2 regions of the Paenibacillus sp. J53TS2 genome follow, and region 1 is predicted to be linked to the other one. Evidence: predicted binding sites of a transcription regulator. Region 1 holds the regulator's gene; the other holds the start of a gene.
What was found. Region 1 encodes LexA, which represses DNA repair genes until DNA is damaged. Its sites were predicted from a motif close to CGAACATATGTTCG; they were not measured.

Region 1 (3,412 bases):
TCAAAGCCGCTGACCAAATCCAAACCTTTAAATTGGTCGTTAAGACGATTGCTCGTCAGCATGGGCTTCATGCCACGTTTATGCCGAAGCCGTTGTTCGGCGTGAATGGTTCGGGGATGCATTGCCACCAATCATTGTTCAAAGGTAACGTGAACGCGTTTTATGAGGAAAGTGATAGCCTGGGCCTGAGCAACGAAGCACGCCACTATATGGCTGGTATCCTGAAGCATGCTCGCGCATTTGCAGCCATCACAAACCCAACCGTAAACTCATACAAACGTCTCGTGCCTGGCTATGAAGCACCTTGCTATGTGGCCTGGTCTTCGAGCAACCGCAGCCCAATGATCCGAATTCCAGCTTCCCGCGGCCTTAGCACACGCGTTGAAGTGCGTAACCCGGACCCGGCTGCTAATCCTTACTTAGCTTTGGCTGTGATGTTGAAAGCGGGCCTGGATGGCATCAAGAAGGAGCTCCCGCTGGTTGATCCAGTCGATCGCAACATCTATGTGATGTCTGAGGAAGAACGCGTGGAAGAAGGGATCCCAAGTCTTCCGTCCGACTTGAAGGAAGCGCTTGGCGAATTGCTGCGCAGTGAAATTATTAGCGAAGCGTTGGGTGACCATGCGTTGACTCATTTCTACGAGTTGAAAGAAATCGAATGGGACATCTTCCGTACCCAAGTTCATCAATGGGAACGCGATCAATATATGACATTGTATTAAGAATAAGTTTACGCATATCCCTCAACGCCTGGCGTTGGGGGATTTTTTTTTGTAAAACGCATCCATGTATCTGGGTACGTTGAATCAAGTATTAGGACAAGATGTGCGACCAATGATAATGATTTGACATCAAATGGTTTGTTCCTATTTACATACGTTTGAAAGTATTGGGTCAAGCTAAGCGCAAAGGATGGGGGAGATGAATTGAATTAAGGAGGTAGTCACATGGTGACCGAATTGAAAAGATACCAACGCTGTCGCTACCGGTTAAAGCAGTGGTGGATAGCAGAACGTGCCGGATTTGGTTGGGGCACACGCGGCCGCCGCGAAAAGACAGGCTACAATCTAATGCACTTCCTGGACCTCGAATGGGATTAGTAAGGGGGAAGGGAATGCGTAAGGCGGATAAACCAAACAGGACGAAGTCGATATAAACCCATCGCTTCGTCCTGTTTGATGTTATCATTGCCGCATATTTAGAAAATTAGTGCAAGTCGCGGAACAGACCGACGACTTTCCCCAGGATGGTCACATGCTTCAAACGAAGCGGTTCCATCGTTGAATTCTCCGGCTGCAAGCGAATATGGTCTTTCTCTTTATAAAACGTCTTGACCGTCGCCTCGTCATCTTCCGTCATGGCTACAACGATCTCTCCGTTGTTGGCCGTTTGCTGTTGGCGGACGATCACATAATCCCCACTATGTATTCCGGCTTCGATCATGCTGTCGCCAACCACGGAAAGCATGAATACTTCTCCGTCAGCAGCGTAATGCTCTGGCAGTGGGAAATAATCTTCAATATTCTCCGTTGCCGTGATCGGCATGCCTGCAGTTACTTTCCCGACAACGGGAACGCGGGCAATGCTATGTGCAAACAAATTGTAATTCTCCGACTCTTCTTGGCCCAACAACTCGATGGCACGCGGCTTCGTCGGGTCGCGCCGGATGAACCCTTTCTTCTCCAGGCGGTCCAGATGGCCGTGAACGGTGGAGCTGGACGCCAATCCGACGGCTTCCCCTATCTCACGTACGGAAGGTGGATAACCTTTGGCGCGTACTTCGTTGCGAATGAATTCAAGAATGGCCTGTTGCCGGCTCGATACCTTTGACATGTACGGATCAACCCCATTTAGTAACGTTTGGAAAAATTATAACACAGAACTTCCGTTCGTACAAACATTAGTTCTAAAAAGAGAGATCAATATACGAAAGCTAAAAAAATAAGAACAACCGTTCGAAAAAAACTATTGAATCAAACAAATGTTCGTGTTATATTGATTACATAAAACAGAACACTTGTTTGGAGTGATGGTTATATGTTGAAATACAGTTCCTATCAAAGCATCTACGAACAACCTTCTTTTCGTCGTCCTATGGAAAGAAGATTACATATGAGTACATTTCTGAAGAGTAGATTGTCCAAAATTGCCGTGCTTCTGATCATTCTCAGCATCACATGCACCGGTATGGTACAGGCCTTTGCAGCGTCCATCGACAACTCCGCGACGGAAGAGCGGGCAGAGTATGTTGTGGTGATGCCTGGAGATACCTTGTGGGAAATTGCCGTGGCTCATAAGCCTCAAGGTCAAGATACGCGAGTCTACATTCAGAAGTTGATGCGGACCAATGGGCTCGGTACCAGCTCGATTCAAGCGGGAGATACGCTGATGTTGCCCAACAAACATTAGAGGTTAACCGAGTTATGATATATAGGAAGAACCAGAGCTTGTTTCAAGGATGCGGGATGGGGTTGCCGTCGCCTTGACAAGCTCTTTTTCTCATGTCAAAGTAAGAATTAATGCCCTGTGTAACACCATGGGAAGCATAGTATATATAGAAGTGGGAGGAACTTATGGATATTGATGCGTTGGTTAAGCGGATTAATGAGCTGGCTCGAAAAGCCAAAGAAGAAGGATTATCGCAAGACGAGCTATTGGAAAGAGCCCAGCTTCGGGAAACGTATCTGCAAAACGTTCGCAGGAATTTTCGGCACCAGCTCGAGTCGATCGAGATTGTAGATAAATAGGGAGGAACGGGTATGGGTTCGTTTGATCGCAAAGTAGAACGTAATCAAGTAAGAATGAATAAGAAAGGCAAGGGACCGCAAGTTGGGCAGACGACGCGAAATTCACGGTCGACGCTTGGGGCAAACGGGGAAGGTGATGTTTTTAAAGGGCGCAACATCATTTTGCCTTTTCTCTTGTTCCTGTTAGCCCTTCTGTATGGCGGCGTAGGGATCATCGGCAATTCTGCGGAAGTGAACTCGGTGCTGTATTGGGCGACGATCTTTTTGTATATTGTGCTGGCTTTGGCCATTTTTCTTCGCAAGCCTTATTTGCGCATCAACAAGAGCTGGCTGTACACCTCGAAATTCAATCGTGATCGCATGCTGGATGCCGGTAACATTAGCAAAATCAAGGTTAGCCGGAACAAAATTGTGATTGAACCGAAAACACGGGAACCCAAATGGGTGTTCTACCGCACACGCAACCGCTTCGATACGGAAGCAATGGCCACGCGGTTGGAACTGTATGCCAATACCCATCATGTAAAACTGGAGAAAGAATAGAACCACATTTGCAAGTATAAAGCGATAGAACGGAGAGGGCTGGGACGAATGACGATCAAAGCGGTATGTTTTGACCTGGACGACACGCTGCTCTGGGATGAGCGGAGCGTAAGAGAAGCTTT
Region 2 (3,412 bases), on a different contig from region 1:
TACTTTTGAACGTGCCCTGGATTGCAAACATACCGAGTTTGATGACCTTTATCCCTATATGCTTGAACATCCTCAGTTTTTCTGGTACAAACGCTATGTAGCATGGTCGCAATTGTTGACGATAGCCGGGCTGTGCCAAGAGCTTGATGTGCCCTGGAAGGAACAGTTCAGTCCGCAACAGGTAGGGTATTTGGAACAGAGAGTCATGTCGGCGAAAGTGCTTGATTTCTGGTTCGAAACGAATGACAGCCGAGAACATGCTTCTCGATAAGAGGGAACTGTACGGTTTCCGTATGCGGCCAGATCTAGATCCGGTACCGCACCGGTTGCTTTAGGCATCCAAAAGTCATCACGAAGTCCCGCTGGTTCACCGGCGGGGCTTTTTTTGCACGGAGCAGGCTCATAATGGACCTAACCCCCAACTATTGTATAATGAAATCCAGGAGGTGGACGTATTCGTATGATTTCAGACGAAACATTGGACCAATACCGGCTGTCCGGAGAAAAGGTTCGCGTCGTACGCGACGGTATTCCGGAGAACGACGTGCGGGGGATTGTAGTGGCTTGGGACGACACGCATGTGTTGGTCCGCAAACCGAACCGCAACGTGGTCAAGCTCGATCGTAATTACATTTACCAGCTTGCGAAGGAGCCACGGATTTCGCCGGTGGATTAAGCATATTTTTGACCGGGCGGGACATCGTATAAGTGCGGGTACAATAGCTAGGAAAGGATGTTTCGCATGTCGCAGGTCAGCGAGAAAATACGAGCTTACAAGGACGAAATTAACCGATTCGGGGAAGCCCTGCCGAAGGTAACCGAAGCGTACCATACGTTTACCGGCGAAAGCCTCTCGAGTGGTACACTGGATGCCAAGACGAAGCAGTTGATTGCCCTTGGGGTCGCGCTTTCGACGAACAACGAAATTTGCACGTTCTACCATGCCGAGGAGGCGAAGTCCAAGGGGGCGACCGATGCGGAGATTCTCGAGACGGTCGCCGTCGCTTCGGCTGCCTTGGCCGGGAATGCGTTATCCCAAGGCGTCACTCGGGTGCAGGAAGCGTTGAGCGTCCCGCCAGTTCAATAGATTTATCCGGAGAAGAGAACCTTAAGGAAGCGGATGCGCCTTGAGGTTCCTTTTGTCTGTTCGCTCCCGGGGTGAGCTAGGCGCTGGGGTACTGCCAGTCAAATATGCGCGCATCCGGGAGGACACCTCCCTTTGTAGGCCAGCCCACAATATCCGCATCTTCCCGTGATACCCTCGGCAGCGGTATTCGGCCTGAATCCCGTTCTCATCCTGGTGGATCCGCTCGATTTCGATGTTCCGCTCGCGGAATTTACCGTGTATTTCCGATAGAACAAGCGCAACGCGACGTTCGCCGCCGCGGATGAGGTCGACGTAAGCTTCGGGGCTCTTCAGCAGCCCGCTTTGTTCGAGAATTCGGGCATCGCGTTGAAACACTTTTTGCAAAAAACCAAGCAGTAACGCGCTCTTAATGAGGGATAGTTCCTCTTCCTTAATGCCGGGAACGGCCATAGGTCAACACCTCTTTATGCGAACTTATGTTCTTATCATACCCCAGGCTCGTGTTTTTAATCAAGGGTGTATCTTGAAAGTTTTACATTGACTTCTCTATGCAGTGCATGGTATGATCTATCTTGTCGCTGCAAAATATGATTTTTGCACGATAACCATTTTGCGGTCGTGGCGGAATTGGCAGACGCGCACGGTTCAGGTCCGTGTGGGCTAACCCCCCGTGGAGGTTCGAGTCCTCTCGACCGCATCGATTTATCCATAGAAAGCTCTTGATTCGCCTACGGCGAATGAAGAGCTTTTTTGTTTTTTGTACATAGCGGATCTCGTTGACAAAAGTTGAAGGCTGAACTAGTATCAACTTAACTTAAACGATTAAGTGGTATTAACCCATAGGAGGATGGTTATCGAATGAGCGCCGAAATCATCACACTTTCCAACGTTTACTCCAAGCTGTTGAACAACAAACGGGATATTTACGTCTATTTGCCTCCTTCTTATGAAGAAGCAATGAATCGCCGGTATCCGGTGCTTTATGCACAGGACGGACAGCATATGTTTGCATCGGATGGGATGGGAGGCTCGTGGGAGATGCATCTGACGGCAGATCGGCTAAGCAGGAAAGGCCAAATGAGAGAAGTGATTATCGTAGCCGTCTCCTCGATTTCGGATCAACGGGCATCCGAATATTTTCACGAGCATCCGAGCGTAAGCGAAGCGTTCCACGCATCCTGCAAGGGTGAGCTGTACGAACGGTTTCTCATTGAGGAATTGAAACCGATGATCGACGGCAGATTTCGCACTTTGAAGGATCGGGAGCATACCGCATTAATCGGTTCGTCCGCGGGCGGAATTGTCTCGTATCATATTGCGTTTCGCAGACCGGATGTCTTTGGTCAGGTGGCGATCATGTCGCCATTCCTGGTGCATACAGTAGTGAATGAACAAGGAGGCGATACGAACAAACAGGAACCGCTTCGTGAGCAAAAACTATATCACTCCTTCCCGGTTAAGCCGGCGGAGCTGCGGGTTTGGGTCGATGTCGGCGGAGCGGAAGGGCTAATCATGCCCCGACATGTACGGGCATTCGTCGACGAACTGATTGAGGTCGGCTTTAAGCCAGGGGAAGATCTGATGTTCTTGCTCGATGAGACGGCCGGCCATTCCCAGGCGGATTGGGCGGGGCGGTTGCATTGCCCGTTGTTGTATCTGTTCGGCGAGATTGGACGTCCTCATAACCTGCAATTGGCTGCTAGAGGGACAATCGGGCTGCAGGGCCTCCAAGGGCAGTTGAATCCGAAGGTGACTTACGACACCGGCTTCCAAATGAATTTGCTGGCAGCCGACTATACGGTGGATCGTCCGGAGGTTTTAACGGTTGACTCTAACGGCAGAGTCACTCCGCGAATCGAAGGGACGTCCAAAGTGACGGTACGTTATCGTGACCTTACCGGATCGACGAACTTCGAGATCGTCCCGGAGTTGCCAGATTACGTGCGGGTTGAAATCAGCGTGACCGTTCCGCCGACAACTCCGACAGACGCTCGAATCCATGCAGGATTCGAAATTCCGAAAGTTCGGGACGGCTTTTATCAGGGATGTTTTTTGCTGCCGAGAGATTTGGCATTTGATGTGAAAGTATCAAGGGGCTTTGGTTTTCATGAACGAAGAGATACGAATAGACGGTTTAATACCTCGACGCCGGTTCGCCTTCAGTTCATCGTAGAGGAGTGGGAGGACTTACTGTGAAAAAAACGACGATGAAAGACATCGCCCGTGAAGCGAAGGTATCGGTGGCGACGGTCAGCTATATTCTGAATAAGGTGGACAATCAGAAGATCACGGACGAGACGCGTTGCCGGGTGCTCGAAGCCGCTG

Region 2: KJS42_RS02595 (YhjD family protein) is a predicted target of LexA. The motif match lies at 1,557-1,570, and genes of this name have one in related genera.

The regions. Positions count from the first base shown of each region.
Region 1 is NZ_BOSK01000004.1:416,421-419,832, forward strand. It holds gene glnA (type I glutamate--ammonia ligase) at 1-722, shown strand, start outside; gene KJS42_RS12070 (hypothetical protein) at 948-1,100, shown strand; gene lexA (transcriptional repressor LexA) at 1,207-1,833, opposite strand; gene KJS42_RS12080 (LysM peptidoglycan-binding domain-containing protein) at 2,113-2,409, shown strand; gene KJS42_RS12085 (DUF896 domain-containing protein) at 2,574-2,747, shown strand; gene KJS42_RS12090 (hypothetical protein) at 2,760-3,290, shown strand; gene KJS42_RS12095 (HAD family hydrolase) at 3,339-3,412, shown strand, end outside.
Region 2 is NZ_BOSK01000001.1:550,096-553,507, reverse strand. It holds gene KJS42_RS02610 (hypothetical protein) at 1-271, shown strand, start outside; gene KJS42_RS02605 (hypothetical protein) at 461-676, shown strand; gene KJS42_RS02600 (carboxymuconolactone decarboxylase family protein) at 743-1,087, shown strand; gene KJS42_RS02595 (YhjD family protein) at 1,109-1,537, opposite strand; tRNA gene KJS42_RS02590 (tRNA-Leu) at 1,700-1,784, shown strand; gene KJS42_RS02585 (alpha/beta hydrolase) at 1,946-3,283, shown strand; gene KJS42_RS02580 (LacI family DNA-binding transcriptional regulator) at 3,280-3,412, shown strand, end outside.